DNA from 4 places in the Streptomyces pactum genome. Region 1 is predicted to be linked to each of the others. Evidence: riboswitches for the same ligand, from Rfam matches in the RefSeq annotation. Region 1 holds a riboswitch; each other region holds the start of a gene.

The links. Region 1 has a riboswitch for cyclic di-AMP ahead of B1H29_RS09560 (M23 family metallopeptidase). Riboswitches for the same ligand answer to the same signal wherever they lie in the genome.
Region 2: another riboswitch for cyclic di-AMP. It lies ahead of B1H29_RS05400 (M23 family metallopeptidase); the one in region 1 lies ahead of B1H29_RS09560 (M23 family metallopeptidase).
Region 3: another riboswitch for cyclic di-AMP. It lies ahead of B1H29_RS14415 (C40 family peptidase); the one in region 1 lies ahead of B1H29_RS09560 (M23 family metallopeptidase).
Region 4: another riboswitch for cyclic di-AMP. It lies ahead of B1H29_RS21965 (transglycosylase family protein); the one in region 1 lies ahead of B1H29_RS09560 (M23 family metallopeptidase).

Annotation. Positions count from the first base shown of each region.
Region 1 covers NZ_CP019724.1:2,357,495-2,361,657, forward strand. The annotation lists gene B1H29_RS09540 (GNAT family N-acetyltransferase) at 1-96, opposite strand, end outside; gene B1H29_RS09550 (HPr family phosphocarrier protein) at 297-578, shown strand; gene B1H29_RS09555 (GntR family transcriptional regulator) at 709-1,404, opposite strand; gene B1H29_RS09560 (M23 family metallopeptidase) at 1,607-2,371, opposite strand; cyclic di-AMP (ydaO/yuaA leader) riboswitch at 2,384-2,545, opposite strand; gene B1H29_RS09565 (M16 family metallopeptidase) at 2,737-4,125, opposite strand; gene B1H29_RS09570 (M16 family metallopeptidase) at 4,122-4,163, opposite strand, start outside.
Region 2 covers NZ_CP019724.1:1,266,571-1,270,733, reverse strand. The annotation lists gene B1H29_RS05420 (aspartate aminotransferase family protein) at 1-547, shown strand, start outside; gene B1H29_RS05415 (helix-turn-helix domain-containing protein) at 639-1,289, shown strand; gene B1H29_RS05410 (DUF6126 family protein) at 1,286-1,408, shown strand; gene B1H29_RS05405 (tyrosine-protein phosphatase) at 1,418-2,215, opposite strand; cyclic di-AMP (ydaO/yuaA leader) riboswitch at 2,638-2,797, shown strand; gene B1H29_RS05400 (M23 family metallopeptidase) at 2,800-3,768, shown strand; gene B1H29_RS05395 (SGNH/GDSL hydrolase family protein) at 3,973-4,163, shown strand, end outside.
Region 3 covers NZ_CP019724.1:3,523,105-3,527,267, forward strand. The annotation lists gene pcrA (DNA helicase PcrA) at 1-1,788, opposite strand, end outside; cyclic di-AMP (ydaO/yuaA leader) riboswitch at 2,030-2,208, shown strand; gene B1H29_RS14415 (C40 family peptidase) at 2,216-3,406, shown strand; gene B1H29_RS14420 (tellurite resistance/C4-dicarboxylate transporter family protein) at 3,434-4,163, shown strand, end outside.
Region 4 covers NZ_CP019724.1:5,148,663-5,152,825, reverse strand. The annotation lists gene B1H29_RS21975 (FtsB family cell division protein) at 1-144, opposite strand, end outside; gene eno (phosphopyruvate hydratase) at 287-1,567, opposite strand; gene B1H29_RS21965 (transglycosylase family protein) at 1,860-2,594, opposite strand; cyclic di-AMP (ydaO/yuaA leader) riboswitch at 2,598-2,764, opposite strand; gene B1H29_RS21960 (transglycosylase family protein) at 2,948-4,033, opposite strand.

The DNA of each region.
Region 1 (4,163 bases):
GGTGATGGGGCGGACGCGCGCGGTGCCGCCGTCGCGCAGCACCACGTCGGCCTCCCAGTGGGCGGGGTACTCGTGCCGGTCCGACGAGGTCTGCATGGGCCCCAGAGTACGGCTCGCGTACGACAACGGCGCGAGGCAGTCTGTGGAGGACGGAAGGTCGGGCCGAGGCCGCGGTCCGACGACCACACGGGACGGCGCACGGTGCCGTACACCCACGCTTCACGATATGGGAAACTGGTCTAGACAAGACTGGTCTAGACAACATGAAACCTTGAACACCTGAAGGGCAGCATCACATGGCTGAGCGCCGCGTCAACGTCGGCTGGGCCGAGGGTCTCCACGCCCGCCCCGCCTCCATCTTCGTCCGAGCCGCCACGGCCACAGGCGTCCCGGTGACGATCGCCAAGGCCGACGGTTCCCCCGTCAACGCGGCCTCCATGCTGGCCGTCCTCGGCCTCGGCGCCCAGGGCGGCGAGGAGATCGTCCTCGCCGCCGACGCCGAGGGCGCGGACGCCGCCCTGGACCGGCTCGCGAAGCTGGTCTCCGAGGGGCTCGAGGAACTCCCCGAAACCGTCTGACAACGGCAGCACGAAAGGCCCGCCCGGAAAACTGGGCGGGCCTTTCGCTTTCCACTTTCCAATCGCTCACCTTTTGAAGGCAGCAGAAAGCGACCCCCGCTTTTCCCTCTCTTTGTATACGGTGCCCGTGTTAATACCGCAGGCTCGGAGTGTTTACGGCACGTTGCGAGTTCCTCACACGTTCCGCCCGTCCCCCGCCGGAGGAGAATCGCAGCCTGTGCGCCGACGTCGACCGCTCGGTGTGCAGCGTCATGAGCGCACGCGCGCGCTCGCCGTCGCCCCGGGCCACCGCGTCGACGATCGCACCGTGCTCCGCCCAGTTCTCCACGGGCCCGGCCGGCGGCTCCACGGCGTACATCCAGGCGATCTTGTGGCGCAGTTGGGCCAGCATGGCCGTCAGGGAAGGGCTGCCGACGGACTGGGCGAGGGTGTCGTGGAACCAGCCGTCCAGTGAGCGCAGGTCCTCGCTGTTGCCCTGCCTGGCGCGTTCCCGTCCGAGCCTGACCAGCCCGCGGAGCACCTTGAGGTGCGCCTCGGTGCGGCGCCGGGCGGCCCGGGATGCGCCCAGGGGTTCAAGGAGCATGCGCGTCTCCAGGAGGTCGGCGGCCTCCTGCTCGGTGGGTTCCGCGACGCACGCGCCCGCGTGCCGCCGTGTCACCACGAAGCCCTCGGCCTCCAGCGTGCGCAGGGCCTCACGGACGGGGACGCGGGAGACGCCGTAGCGGCGGGCCAGGAGTTCCTCGGTCAGCCGGCTGCCTCGCCCGTGGACGCCGGTGACGATGTCGTCCCGGATCGCCGTGCACACCGAATGCGCCGGAATACGCATGCCCGACCTCCGACTTAATCCCCGTGAAACGTCGACCATTGACGTGTGTTCAGTGACTCTAGGGCAATCACGCGGATATTCCGACGGCGAGGCGGATTTCATGGACATTTTTTGGGACGACGGCGGTACCGGAGCCGCGGCCGGAAACCGCGAAAGCCCCGGCTCGTGAAGCCGGGGCTCTCGGGTGCCGCACCGTCCGTCGTCAGAGGTTGACGCCGTGGGAGCGGAGATACGCGAGGGGGTCCATGTCCGAGCCGTACTCGGGGCTCGTGCGAGCCTCGAAGTGCAGGTGCGGTCCGGTGACGTTGCCGGTGGCGCCGGAGAGGCCGATCTGCTGCCCGGGGACGACCGACTGGCCGACCGAGACGCCGATGGACGACAGGTGGCCGTACTGCGTGTACGTACCGTCGTGCATCTTGATGACGACCTGGTTGCCGTACGCCCCGCCCCAGCCGGCCTCCACGACGGTGCCGACGCCGACCGCGTGGACGGTGGTACCGCTGGAGGCGTGGAAGTCGATGCCGGTGTGGCTGCCGGAGGACCACAGGGAGCTGCCCGCCTGATAGGCGGTGGAGACGTAGGACGCGGTGATCGGCGACACGAAGGTGTTGAGCCGCTTGCGCTCCGCCTCACGTGCGGCGCGCTCCTTGGCCTCGCGCGCCTGCTCGGCCGCCTCGGCCGCCCGCTCGCGCGCGGCCTCCTGGGCCGCCTCACGGGCGGCGGCGTGCAGTGCCGCCCGCTCCTGGGCGGTGGCCTGGGCGTCGATCTCGTCGGCTATGGAGTCGCCGATGGTGATGACCGGGGTGAGTCCGCTCTGCTCCGCCTCGGACTCGGCGGCGAGCGCCGGAGCCGCGAGGGTGCCGACGACGCCGGTGGTGGCGAGGGCCGCGACACCCGCCGCGCGGGCGGTGGTGCGGTGCACCCGGCTGGGACGGCGGTGCTTCCCGGTGGCGCGCGTGAACGCCATGTAGAGGCTGGTCCTTTCCTTCCCTCTCGCCTACCGGGTTAGCTGACGGGTTCGGAGGTGGAAGGTCTCCTACGGACCCCCTCGCTGCGCGCGGGCGTCCGATTCACCCCAGGGACTGCATGGGTCCCCGGCTCCCCTGGCTCGCGCCGTACGGGGACTCGGCGATGACTGTCCGGTGCCGCGGATGCGGCGCACTGCCTGACGAACAGCCCGGATGACGCTAAACGCGGCTGTCTTCAATCCTCAAACGCAACAAGCTTTTTGTAGCGCACGCCACAGGGCAGACGGGCAGCCTCTCCCCCAATTCGGACAAATGGCGGCCCTGGTGACACTCGGGTCACCAGGGCCGCCACGCGCGCGTGCCGCTACTCGGCCGCCACCACGGTGACTTCACCGATACCGAGGGCCTCGACGGGCTCCTTGATCTGTGCCGCGTCGCCGACGAGGACGGTGACCAGCCGGTCCACCGGGAAGGCGTTCACGACCGCCGCCGTGGCCTCCACCGTGCCCGTGGCGGCGAGTTGGCGGTACAGCGTCGCCTGGTAGTCGTCGGGCAGGTGCTGCTCGACCTGGTCGGCCAGGGTGCTCGCCACGGCCGCCGCCGTCTCGTACTTCAGCGGCGCCACGCCCACCAGGTTCTGCACGGCCACGTCCCGCTCGGCGTCGGTGAGCCCCTCCGCGGCGAGCTTGCGCAGCACCGTCCACAGGTCGTCCAGGGCGGGACCCGTGTTGGGGGTGTCCACGGAGCCGCTGATGGCGAGCATGGCGGCGCCCGTGCCGTCGGGCGCGGAACGCAGGACCTGCCCGAACGCCCGTACGCCGTAGGTGTAGCCCTTCTCCTCGCGCAGGACGCGGTCCAGGCGCGAGGTGAGGGTGCCGCCGAGGCAGTACGTCCCGAGCACCTGCGCGGGCCACACCCGGTCGTGCCGGTCCGCGCCGGTGCGGCCGATGAGCAACTGGGTCTGGACGGCACCGGGCCGGTCCACGATGACGACCCGGCCGGTGTCGTCGGCGGTGATCGGGGCTACGGGCCGCGCCTCGGCCGCGGAGCCGGCCCACGCGCCCAGCGTCTCTCCGAGCAGCGCGTCGAGGTCGACGCCGGTGAGGTCGCCGACGACCACGGCGGTGGCCGTGGCGGGCCGGACGTGCTTCTCGTAGAAGGCCCGCACGGCCGCCGAGTCGATGCTCGCCACCGTCTCCTCGGTGCCCTGCCGCGGGCGCGACATGCGCGTGCCGGCCGGGAACAGCTCCTTGTACAGCTCCTTGGCCGCCCGGCGGGCGGGGTTGGCCAGCTCGTGCGGAATCTCGTCGAGCCGGTTCCGGACCAGCCGTTCGACCTCCCCGTCCGCGAAGGCGGGCGCCCTGAGGGCGTCGGCGACCAGGCCGAGGGCCTTGGCGAGGCGCGAGACGGGCACCTCCAGGCTCAGCCGGACGCCGGGGTGGTCTGCGTGTGCGTCCAGGGTCGCGCCGCAGCGCTCGAGCTCGGCGGCGAACTCCTCGGCGGAGTGCTTGTCCGTGCCCTCGGAGAAGGCGCGCGCCATGATCGTGGCGACACCGTCGAGACCGGTGGGCTCGGCGTCCAGGGGCGCGTCGAGGAGCACCTCCACGGCGACGACCTGCTGGCCGGGGCGATGGCAGCGCAGGACGGTGAGGCCGTTGCCGAGGCTGCCGCGCCCGGGGGCCGGGAACGCCCACGGCTTGGGCTCGCCGGCCTGCGGCTGGGCGTGGAATTCCATGGTGGCGAGCTCGGTCACTTGGCCGCCTCCTCGTTCTCGTCGGTGGCGTCGTTCGG
Region 2 (4,163 bases), 1.1 Mb from region 1:
CAAGGACTGGATCTTCCAGAAGGTGTTCTCGTCGATGGACCGGGTTCAGGTCCACTCGGCGAGCTTCGGGTCCAACGCGCAGGCCATGGCGGCCGGGCTCGCCGTGCTGTCGGTGATGGAGAACGAGGAGATCGTCGCGAACGCCGCCGCGGTGGGGGAGCGGCTGAAGTCCCGGCTGGCGGAGCTGGTGGACCGCTACGAGCTGCTCGCCGGCGTCCGGGGGCGGGGGCTGATGATCGGCATCGAGTTCGGCCGGCCGAGATCGCTGAGGCTGCGCAGCCGCTGGACGATGCTGCAGACCGCGCGCAAGGGTCTGTTCGCGCAGATGGTGGTGGTGCCGCTGCTGCAACGGCACCGGATCCTGACGCAGGTGTCCGGCGACCACCTGGAGGTGATCAAACTGATCCCGCCGCTGATCATCGACACGGCGGACGCGGACCGGTTCGTCGACGCCTTCACCGAGGTGATGGACGACGCGCACAACGGCGGCGGCCTGCTGTGGGACTTCGGGAAGACCCTGGTCAGGCAGGCGGTGGCCAATCGTTAGGAGTCACCGGCCGCCGCCTTCGGCCGCGTGCCGTCTTTGCCTCTGAGGCAAGAAAATTGCCCAGCGGGCAAGTTTCGGGCTGAATGGAGGCATGACCTCTCCTGAGACCGGTCCGCCGTCGCCGGACGCGCCGGCGGACGCGGTGTCCGTCGTGGCGCCCCAGTTGCGTGCCCTGCGGCGCCGGGCCGCCCTCACCCTGGAGACGGCGGCCGGTGCGGCCGGGCTGTCGCCCGCCCACCTCTCCCGCCTGGAGACCGGGCAGCGCCAGCCCTCACTGCCGATGCTGCTCTCCCTCGCCCGGGTCTACGGTACGACCGTCTCGGAGCTGCTCGGCGAGACGGCCGCCGACCGGGACGCCGTCGTGCGCGCCGACGCCATGGAGCCGACCTTCGCGGGCGGCTGGACGTACTGGCAGGCCGGCGGCGCCGGTCGCGGTATGCAGGCCCTGCGGGTCCGTGTGCCGCACGGCTCGCAGGGCGACATCGTGCGGGTGCACCCCGGCGAGGAGTGGCTGTACGTGTTGCGGGGCCGGCTGCGGCTGCGCCTCGGGGACACCGTGCACCCGCTGGGTCCGGGCGACGGCGCGCACTTCGACTCGCTGACCCCGCACCGGATCGCCGCCCAGGACGCCGACGGGGTCGAGCTCCTCTTCGTCCACACCCTGCTGCAGAGCCCGACGGCCGCACTGTGCCTGGGACCGGCCACCACGCCGGTCCACCCCGCCCCCGGAGGAACGCCATGAACCTGCAGGAGAAGTTCCCGCGCGCCCTGTGGGTGCGGCTCTTCATCTACCTCATCGTGGGGCACGTCTTCGCGGCCTTCATCTACCTGCTCTTCGAGGTCGGCGCCAACAGCCGGTGAGCCGGTGGCTCAGTCCAGCATCCGCTCGCGCAGCCGCTCCCGGGTCTCCGGGGTGACCCGCAGGCCCTTCTCCAGGTAGGCGTCGACTCCGCCCCAGGTCTCCTCGACGGTCTCGAAGGCCGCCGCCAGGTACTCGGCGCGCGCATCGAAGAGGGGGCTGAGCAGCTCCATGACCTCGGGGGAGTAGGCCGAGGCGGCGGAGCCGCTGCGGCGCACCTTGTAGCGGCGGTGCGCGGCGTTCGACTTGAGGTAGTCGTCGACGACGGCCTCGCGCTCGACGCCCAGGGCGAGCAGGGTGACCGCGATCGACAGGCCCGCGCGGTCCTTGCCGGCCGCGCAGTGCATCAGGGCGGGGACGCTGTCCTCGGCGAGCGCGTGCAGTACCCGGGAGTGCTCCGCCGTGCGCTCCTTGATGATCATGCGGTAGGACTCGATCATCCGGTTCACGCCCTTGCCGTCCGCCAGGATCCCGCGTAGCTGGTCGAGGTCGCCGTCGCGGACCATCTTCCAGAACTCGGCGCCGTCGGCCGGATCGCTCAGCGGCAGGTTCACGTTGCGTACACCCGGCAGCTCGACGTCCGGGCCGTCGAGCTTCTGGTCGGCGGCGTTGCGGAAGTCGAAGACGGTGTGCAGGCCCAGCGAGGCCAGGAACGCGGCGTCCTCCCCGGTGGCGTGCGCGAGGTGACCACTGCGGAACAGCACGCCCTGTCGCACCCGCCGCCCGTCGACGGTCGGCAGTCCGCCCACGTCACGGAAGTTGCGCACGCCGGCCAGCTCGGGTTCGGTCGACGGGACCTGCTGCGTCACGGGGGCTCCTCCCACTCCGCCCCGCCGGCGCTGCTCGCCGACGGGCACCACTCGACGATACGGCACGACCCCGGGGCCCAGGGGGCGAAGTCGCCCGACTGCGACACTTCTGCGCCTTCTGTCCGAATCGGCACCTTCATTCCAACTAGCGCTGTAATAAAAGGGACTGGGGAGGCGTCGCGTGAGCAGCGTCATATACGTGACCGTGCGTTGCTCGTCATGCTCACGTAATCCAGCCGGTTTTCCAGGCTGTTCGCCTGAAAAGCGCCCCGTGAATCGACGGAGGGTGACCGGTGATTCCCGTAAAGGATCAATCGGGACACCCGCCGACGGAACCCCTCGCTTGTCCCTGTGCGTCTTGGTCCCTTACGTTCACCACCGATCCGGACGGACGCCTAATCCTGCCGCCGACCGGAGCCAGCACTCATCCACCACCCGTACACGGCAGGAGCGGGGGACCCACAGGTACAACCGCCTGTTCCGGTTCCCGGAACGGCTTGGGGTAAAGCCGCGTCTCGGCGCGGCCGGGCATCTCCAGCTCGCACCCGACAGCTCACCTCGTAGGCGCCGGAGAGGAATTCGCCATGCCCGCGAAGGGTAAGCACCGCCGTACCAGGGCCATGCGCCTGACCCGCACCATCGCCGTCGCCGGAACCGGTGGCGCCGCGCTCGCGCTCCCGCTGATGGGTGCCGCCAGCGCCCAGGCCGCTCCCGCGCAGTCCGTTTCCGAGCAGGCCGTGCACTCCATACCGACGGCCGCGAAGAAGGCCGCCGGCGGCAGCGCCGAGAAGAACTCGGACTCGCGGACGTACACCGTCAAGAGCGGTGACTACCTCTCGAAGATCGCCGACGAGCAGGACGTCGACGGCGGCTGGAAGAAGCTGTACTCGGACAACCGCGAGGCCGTCGGCTCGGACCCGTCGCTGATCCACCCGGGCCTGAAGCTCTCGATCGGCGAGCGGGCCGCCGAGTCCGCCCCGTCGTCCTCCGCCGAGTCGGAGAAGCCGGCGGCCGAGAAGCCCGCCGCGCCCGAGAAGCCGTCCGCCGAGAAGTCGGAGTCCGCCGAGAAGTCGTCGGACGCCGCGAAGACCTCCTCCTCCTCCTCGGACTCCTCGGACACGAGCGCCCAGTCCGCCGGCACCACCAGCGGCTTCACCTCGCCCGTCCCGGGCGGCGCCGTCGGTACCCCGTACCACCAGACGGGCAGCATGTGGTCCAGCGGTTACCACACCGGCACGGACTTCGTCGTCCCGACCGGCACCTCGCTCAAGGCCGTCGGCGCGGGCACCGTCGTCTCCGCCGGCTGGGGCGGCGCGTACGGCAACCAGGTCGTCATCCAGCTCGCCGACGGCCACTACGCCCAGTACGCCCACCTGTCCTCGCTCTCCGTCTCCGCCGGTCAGTCCGTGACGGCGGGTCAGCAGGTCGGCCTCTCGGGCGCCACCGGCAACGTGACCGGCCCGCACCTGCACTTCGAGATCCGCACCACGCCGGACTACGGCTCGGACGTGGACCCGATCGCGTACCTGCGCTCGCACGGCGTCTCCCTCTGACGAGGGTTTCGCGCGCAGTTCCCGCGCCACCGAAGGCCGGACCCCGATCCCCGGGTCCGGCCTTCGGCGTATTCCGGAATTGACGAACACTTTAGGCGTGGTCTTTCTCACCGACCGTCAAGCCGTTCCTACGGTCGCGTAGGTCACATTCAAGGTGAATCATGGGCCGACGTGGCAGACGATTCGAAGAGTGACAGCAGAGAAGTGATCGGGTCGTACGTGGCGGTGGGGGACAGCTTCACCGAGGGCGTCGGCGACCCCGGCCCCGACGGGGCGTTCGTCGGCTGGGCCGACCGGTTCGCCGTGCTGCTGGCCGACCGGCGCCCCGAGGGCGACTTCAGGTACACGAACCTCGCCGTGCGCGGCAGGCTCCTCGACCAGATCGTGGCGGAACA
Region 3 (4,163 bases), 1.2 Mb from region 1:
GGCGACGGCCGCGAGTTCCTGGAGGTTCTCGATGCGGGTCTCGTCCTGCGGGTCGGTGGAGGCCTGCAACTCCGCGAGGTAGCCGGTGCGTTCGAGGATCGCCTCCAGCACGGTCGCCGGTCCGGCGCCGGACTCGACGATCGTTTGCAGGTCCTCCATGAGCGTGTTGAACCGCTTGACGGCGTTCGCGGAGCGCGCGGCCATGCCGTACGCCTCGTCGACCCGCTTGAGGGCCTGCGGGAAGCTGATCTTCTCGCGCTGGGAGAGGGCGTCGATCATCGCCTCGGCGCGGTCGCCGATACCCCGCTTGGGGACGTTGAGGATGCGGCGCAGCGGCACCGAGTCCTCCGGGTTGGCCAGCACCCGCAGGTAGGCCAGGACGTCCCGGACCTCCTTGCGCTCGTAGAAGCGGACGCCGCCGACGACCTTGTAGGGCAGGCCGACGCGGATGAAGACCTCCTCGAAGACACGGGACTGGGCGTTGGTGCGGTAGAAGACGGCGACGTCTTGGGCCTTCGCCTCGCCCGCGTCCGTGAGGCGGTCTATCTCGTCGGCGACGAACTGGGCCTCGTCGTGTTCGGTGTCGGCGACGTACCCGGTGATCTGCGAGCCGGAGCCCTGGTTGGTCCACAGGTTCTTGGGGCGGCGGGACTCGTTGCGCTCGATGACCGCGTTGGCGGCGCTGAGGATGGTCTGGGTGGAGCGGTAGTTCTGCTCCAGCAGGATCGTCGTCGCGTCCGGGTAGTCCTCCTCGAACTGGAGGATGTTGCGGATGGTGGCGCCGCGGAAGGCGTAGATCGACTGGTCGGCGTCGCCCACCACGCACAGCTCGGCGGGCGGGACCTCGGCCTCGGGCGGCACGTCGACGGCGTGCTCGGAGGTGCCGACCAGCTCGCGCACCAGGGAGTACTGGGCGTGGTTGGTGTCCTGGTACTCGTCGACCAGGACGTGCCGGAAGCGGCGGCGGTAGTGCTCGGCGACGTCCGGGAAGGCGCGGAGCAGGTTGACCGTCGTCATGATCAGGTCGTCGAAGTCCAGGGCGTTCGCCTCGCGCAGCCGCGACTGGTACAGGGCGTAGGCCTGGGCGACGGTCTTCTCGAATCCGTCGGCGGCCTGGGCGGCGAAGTCCTCCTCGTCGATCAGCTCGTTCTTGAGGTTGCTGATCTTCGCGCTGAAGGACTTGGGCGGGAAGCGCTTGGGGTCCAGGTCGAGATCACGGCAGACGAGCGCCATCAGGCGCTTGGAGTCCGCGGCGTCGTAGATCGAGAAGGACGACGTGAAGCCGAGCCTCTTCGACTCGCGGCGCAGGATGCGCACGCACGCGCTGTGGAAGGTCATGACCCACATCGCGTTCGCGCGCGGGCCGACGAGCTGCTCGACGCGCTCCTTCATCTCGCCCGCGGCCTTGTTGGTGAAGGTGATCGCGAGGATCTGGCCCGGGTGGACGCCGCGCTCGGCCAGCAGGTGGGCGATGCGGTGGGTGAGCACGCGGGTCTTGCCGGAGCCGGCCCCGGCCACGATGAGCAGCGGGGAGCCGGAGTGCACGACGGCGGCGCGCTGGTTCTCGTTCAGCCCGTCGAGGAGCGCGGCGGCGTCCAGGGCGGGGCGCGGGGCGCCGTCCCGGTAGTGGGTGTCCCGGTCCGGCGGCGCGTCGAACTTCCCGCCGAACAGATCGTGCGGGACCGGCTCCGGTCCGTGATCGTCCTCGGGCGGTGGCGGGGGTTCCCCCTCGTGACCGCGGGGGGTCTGGAGGCTCGCCAGGAAGCTGTCGTCAAAGAGGCTGCTCATCGCTCTCCGAGTCTAGGGTGCCCCACCGACAACCCGCCGCCACCCCGGAAAACGGCCGGCATCCGGACGCCGGGCACGCCCTGCGACCGGGCGAGGCACGAAGAGTGACGCACACGGGCGCCCGCAGCGAAGGTCACGAAAATGTATCGGGCATATCACCCACCAACCTTCACAGCCGCCACACGAGTTGGCTACCGTGCGGACAGGCCGCACGACCCCCTCCGGCGAACGTCGCCGGGCCGCGCGGCCTCCGCCGAGTCCGGCGTGCCAGCACGGCGCCCGGAGCCGGGGACCCAACCGAGAACCTTGGGGTGAATCGGCCGTACCGCCCCCGCCGGGGCGGACCCGCCGTAGGGCAACCCTTCCGAACCATCGCCCGAACCCGACAGCTAACCCGGTAGGCGGACGGTTGGAAGGAGTCGCCTCCTTGGCGTCGCACCGCAAGTCGCGTCCCACCGGTACGCGCGTCGCAGGCATACGGCCCCCCGCCCTCGCCACGGCGGCCCTCACCTCCGTGGCCCTGCTGTCCCAGACCGCCACCGCCGCACCGTCGGACGACGACAGGCCGAGCCTCGAAGAGGTCGAGAAGAAGGTCGACGACCTGTACCGCCAGGCGGGGTCGGCGACGGAGAAGTACAACGCGGCCAAGGAGAAGACCTCCAAGCAGCGCAAGCGCGTCAGCACTCTCCTCGACGACGTCGCCCAGCGCACCCAGAAGCTCAACGAGGCCCGCGAGGAGCTGGGTTCCTTCGCCTCCGCGCAGTACCGTACGGGCGCCTCGATCCCGGAGACCGCGACCTTCCTGCTCGCGGACTCGCCGCAGGACTACGTCGACCGGAACCATCTGCTGAACCGGCTCACCGGCCGCCAGAAGGACGCGGTCGACGACTACGTCACCCAGCAGTCGGAAACGATGGAGAAGCGCCGCGAGGCCACTGAGAGCCTCGAGACGCTCACCGAGTCGCAGAGCGACCTCAAGACGGCCAAGGCCACCGTCCAGAGGAAGCTCGCCACCGCGCGGGAGCTGCTGTCGGAGCTGACCGCCGAGGAGAAGGCCCGGCTCGCGGCGATCGAGAAGAAGAAGCAGAAGGAGGCCGCCCGCAAGGCCGCGGAGCTCGCGAAGCGGCAGGCCGAGGAGCGGAAGCGGCAGGAGCAGGCCGACCGGCGGGAGAGCGACGCCGCTGCGGGCTCCTCCGGAGCGTCCGGCTCCGGTGACACCGGCACGGAAACCGGGCCCTCCGCCCCGGACTCGTCCAACGGCACCAAGGCCGAGAAGGCGCTCGCCTTCGCCCGCGCCCAGATCGGCAAGCCGTACGTCTGGGGCGCCACCGGCCCCGACTCCTACGACTGCTCCGGCCTGACCCAGGCCGCCTGGAAGGACGCGGGGGTGATCCTGCCGCGCACCACCTACGACCAGGTCGACGCCGGCACCACGGTCCCGGTCGCCCAGGCCCGCCCCGGCGACCTGGTCTTCTTCTACGACGACCTCAGCCACGTCGGCCTCTACATCGGCGACGGCATGATGATCCACGCCCCGAAGCCGGGCGCGTACGTCCGTGAGGAATCGGTCTACTACGACGGCGAGTCGTCGATCCACAGCGTGGTGCGCCCGGCCTGAGCCGCGCGGGTCCCTAGCATCGGGCGCATGTCATCCGGCACCTCTCCCGCCTCCTCCCACCCCCTGCGCGCCTGGTGGGCGCAGCGTCCGCCGGCGGCCGGGGCCGCGGTCATGGCGACCGGCATACTGTCGGTCGCCCTGCACCTGACGGGCCACGAGATCCTGTCCCGGATCGCCCTGGTCCTGGCCTGCGCCGCCTGGCTGACGCTGGCGGCGAACTTCGTCTACCTGCTGCTGGTCGAGCGCGCGCGGTGGGTGACGCGGGCCGGGACGCCGGGCGCTCTCACCGCCGTCGCCGCGACGACCGTGCTGGGCACCCGCTTCTCCCTGTTCGGCTGGTCACCCCTGGCGGTGGCGCTGCTGGTGCTGGCGGCGCTGCTGTGGCCGGGGCTGCTGGCCCTGGTCGTCACGCACTGGGGGCGCAGGATACCGGGCGCCGTGTTCCTGGGCTGCGTGGCCACGGAGGGGCTGGCCGTACTGGGTGCCACGCTGGCCGCGGCCACCTCGACGGCCTGGTTGGCGCACGCGTCGCTGGTGCCGTTCTGGCTGGGGATCGTGCTCTACCTGATCGCGCTGTTCCGCTTCGATCTGCGGCAGGTGGCCCGGGGGTCCGGGGACCACTGGGTGGCGGGCGGCGCGCTCGCCATCTCGGCCCTCGCCGGCGCCAAGCTGCTCGCGGCGGCCGGGACGGGCATGTACCTGTGGAACGACGACGACTACGCCGTCCTGCACGACGTGACCGTCTTCCTGCTCGCCC
Region 4 (4,163 bases), 2.8 Mb from region 1:
CGCGAGCAGCGCGGCCCGGCCGGTCAGCCGGGAGCGGCGGGCCTGGCGCTTGGTCTGCGAGCGGTAGACCCGGGCCGCGGTCTGTTCCCCGATGATCCGGATCCTGGTCGCGGTGGAGAAACGGTCCCGGTCCTTCACCGCCATGTCCCCGCCTCCCGTCCACCTTCATGCGTCGCGTCCTGCGTCGTCATACGTCGTCATGGCCGTCATACGTGCGTACGTCCCCGCACACGGTACGGGACCGGGTACGGGGACGTACGTACGACGCTTCCTGCAAGAGCGGTACTCAGCCCTTGAAGCGGGGGAACGCGCTGCGGCCGGCGTACACCGCGGCGTCGTCGAGGATCTCCTCGATGCGCAGGAGCTGGTTGTACTTGGCGACGCGCTCGGAGCGGGCCGGGGCACCGGTCTTGATCTGGCCGCAGTTGGTGGCGACGGCCAGGTCGGCGATGGTGACGTCCTCGGTCTCGCCGGAGCGGTGGGACATCATGCACTTGAAGCCGTTGCGCTGGGCCAGCTCCACGGCGTCCAGGGTCTCGGTCAGCGAACCGATCTGGTTCACCTTGACCAGCAGGGCGTTGGCGGCGCCCTCGTCGATGCCGCGGGCCAGGCGCTCCGGGTTGGTGACGAACAGGTCGTCGCCGACGATCTGGACCTTGTCGCCCAGCTTGTCGGTGAGGGCCTTCCAGCCGTCCCAGTCGTCCTCGAACAGCGGGTCCTCGATGGAGACCAGCGGGTACGCCGCGACCAGCTCGGCGTAGTACTCGGTCATCTCGGCGGCCGTGCGCTCCTTGCCCTCGAAGGTGTAGGAGCCGTCCTTGTAGAACTCGGACGCGGCGACGTCGAGCGCGAGGGCGATCTGCTCGCCGGGGGTGTAGCCGGCCTCCTTGATCGCCTCGAGGATGAGGTCGAGGGCCTCGCGGTTCGAGCCGAGGTTCGGGGCGAAGCCGCCCTCGTCGCCGAGGCCGGTGGCCAGGCCCTTGTTCTTCAGGACCTTCTTCAGCGTGTGGTAGACCTCGGCGCCCCAGCGCAGGGCCTCGGAGAAGGACTCCGCGCCGATCGGGGCGATCATGAACTCCTGGATGTCCACGTTCGAGTCGGCGTGCGACCCGCCGTTCAGGATGTTCATCATGGGCACCGGCAGCAGGTGCGCGTTGGGGCCGCCCAGGTAGCGGAAGAGCGGCAGGTCGCTGGCCTCGGAGGCGGCGTGGGCCACGGCGAGCGAGACGCCGAGGATGGCGTTGGCGCCCAGCGAGCCCTTGTTGTCGGTGGCGTCCAGGTCGAACATGGCCTGGTCGATCAGGCGCTGCTCGGTGGCGTCGTAGCCGACGAGCTCCGGGCCGATCTGCTCGATGACGGCCAGGACGGCCTTCTCGACGCCCTTGCCCAGGTAACGGCCCGCATCGCCGTCACGCAGTTCGATGGCCTCGAAGGCGCCGGTGGAGGCGCCGGACGGAACGGCGGCACGACCCGTGCTGCCGTCGTCGAGGCCGACCTCGACCTCGACCGTGGGGTTGCCTCGGGAGTCCAGGATTTCCCGGGCTACGACGACGTCGATGGACGGCACGAGCATCTCCTTCTTCAATGTGACGCTTCGGTGTGACGCGCGGGCCCGCGGGACCGCAGCGGCTCTGCGGGACCGAGCCTAACCGGCTCCGGGCGATCGGCCAGCCGATCGCCCACCCGCTGGACAGAACCGAGAGTAAATTGTTTCCGAACGGAACAAAGACGTTTCCGGAAACCGGGGCGAGGTCGAGGGGAGGCCGGGGGGAGGCCGGAGCGTGGCCGAGGCGTAAAAAGCCCGTCCCGGTGCGTACGGGGGAACACGCACCGGGACGGGAGCAAGGGGGGACCGCCGTTTACTTCAGGTGGAGCTGCTGACCCGGGTAGATCAGGTCGGCGTCGTCGACGATGTCGTCGTTCAGCTTGAACAGCTTCGCCCAGCCGCCCTTGACGTCGTGCTCCTCGGCGATCGAGCTGAGGGTGTCGCCCTTGACGACCTTGTACTCGCCGTCGCCCTTCTCGACCTTCTTGCCGGTCGGGGTGGTGACGGTCTTCTTCTCGGCGGCCGGACGCTCGGCGGAGCGGGAGGCCTTCTGCTCGCTCTCGCGGCTGTCCGAGGAGCCGGAGGACTGCGCGGAGCCCGAGGACTGCGCGGAGCCGGAGGACTCGGACGAGCCGGACGAGTCGGAGCCGGCCGAGGAACCGCCGCCGGTGTACGCGGCGTTCGACAGACCGGTGCCGCAGACCGGCCAGGCACCCTTGCCCTGGCCCGCGAGCACCTTCTCGGCGATCTCGATCTGCTGCGCCTTGCTGGCCTGGTCGGCGGTGGCGGCGTACTGAGTGCCGCCGTAGCCGGCCCAGGTGGAGGCGGAGAACTGCAGACCGCCGTAGTAACCGTTGCCGGTGTTGATGGACCAGTTGCCGCCGGACTCGCACTGGGCGACGGCGTCCCACTCGGACGCGGTGGCGGCGGAGGCGTTGCCGGCCGCCATCAGCGGGGCGGCGACGGCGGCACCGGTGACACCGGCGACGGCGATGACACGGGTGGCCTTGGACGGACGGCGGTGCTTGCCCTTGCCGGAAAACAGCATGGTTGATCCCCTCACCGACGCCTGCGAGGTGAGCTGTCGGGTTCGGGCCGGTTGAGTTGCCCGGCCGGGTTCCTCACGGAACTCGGCTCCACCCCTAGCCGCTCCGGCACAACTGCCCGGTGCGGCACTTACCTTGGGTCCCCCGCTCCTGCCTTCGGCGCTTGACGCGACGACTGTTCCCGGACGGCCGCTGGCAGGATTCGGCGTTGCGGCAGCCGGGGCCCGCGATGGCGAGCGGTCACGACCGTAGACACGCACTCCGCGGATTTTCAAAGACGATCACGGCTTCTGAGACCTATCTCTCACGTGATCCAAAACGGACATACAGCCTCTAACCGTGACGCGAACTGCCCCTACTTTTCGCCCGATTCGCCCGTGACCGTGAGCGTCTGACCGGGCAGGATGTGGTCCGGGTCGGTGCCGACGACCTCCTTGTTGCCGGCGTACAGCGAGCGCCACCCGCCGTCGAGCTCGAGGGAGTCGGCGATACCCCAGAGACTGTCCCCGGAACGGACCGTGTACGAGCCGTCCACGACCTCCCGCGACTCGCCCTCACCGCGCGAGGCGTGCCGCCCGGACGACTCGGCGTCGCGGCCGTCCGCCGCGCCCTCGTCGGCGCTGCCGCCGCGGTGCTTGCCCGCCCCGGACTGCCCGGTGTCGGTGAGAGACGAAGAACCGTCACCCTGACCCGACTTGTCCGATTCGCCGACCCCCGCCTCCGGCGAGGCCGTCGGAGACGCGTCGGCACCCTGCGGACCGGCGCTCCCCGTGGGCTCGGATTCGGGCGACGTGTCGGACTTGGTCGAATCGTCCCCACTGTCCGACGTGGAGTCGGACGAGGACGACGAGGACGACGAGGGCGACGCAGCGGCTGAAGGGGTCGAGGGAGACGCGCCGGAACCGGGCTCCGACGACCCGGTCGAACCCGATGAGCCGTTCAGGCCGGACGAGCCGTTCAGGCCGGACGAGCCGGACGCGTCGGGGGCGTCCGACGCCTCGGGAGTTTCCGACCCCTCCGACGAGCCGTCACCCGTCGCACCCGTACCGCCGATGACGGAGCCCGAGTCGTCGCCCAGGCCCGCGAGCAGACCGCAGGTCGGCCAGTTGGCGATGCCCTGGTCCGCGTGTACCTTCTCGGCGATTCTTATCTGCTGGGAGCGACTGGCCTGGTCGGCGCTCGGCGCGTACTCCGTGCCGCCGTACCGCTCCCAGGCGTCCTGGGACAGTTGCAGGCCGCCGTAGTACCCGTTGCCGCTGTTCTGGCTCCAGGCGCCGCCGGTCTCGCACTCGGCTACGCGATCCCAGTTCGCCCCGTCGGCCGCGTGGGCGCCGGTGGCGCCGAGGAGCGGGATCGCGATGGCGGAGCCGGTCACTCCGGCGGCGACGACCAGGGCGGGAGCCTGGCGGGGGCGGCGGTGACGACCGTTCCCGGAGAGCATGCGACGACCTTTCACGAGACAGCGGGGAGCGCGCGGCGGGTGATGTTCGGCGCCACGCTGATTCGTGAACGTATAGGCAGATGATCGCTTGTCACAAGTTCATGCCGCGCAGATCACGTGAAGATCACAG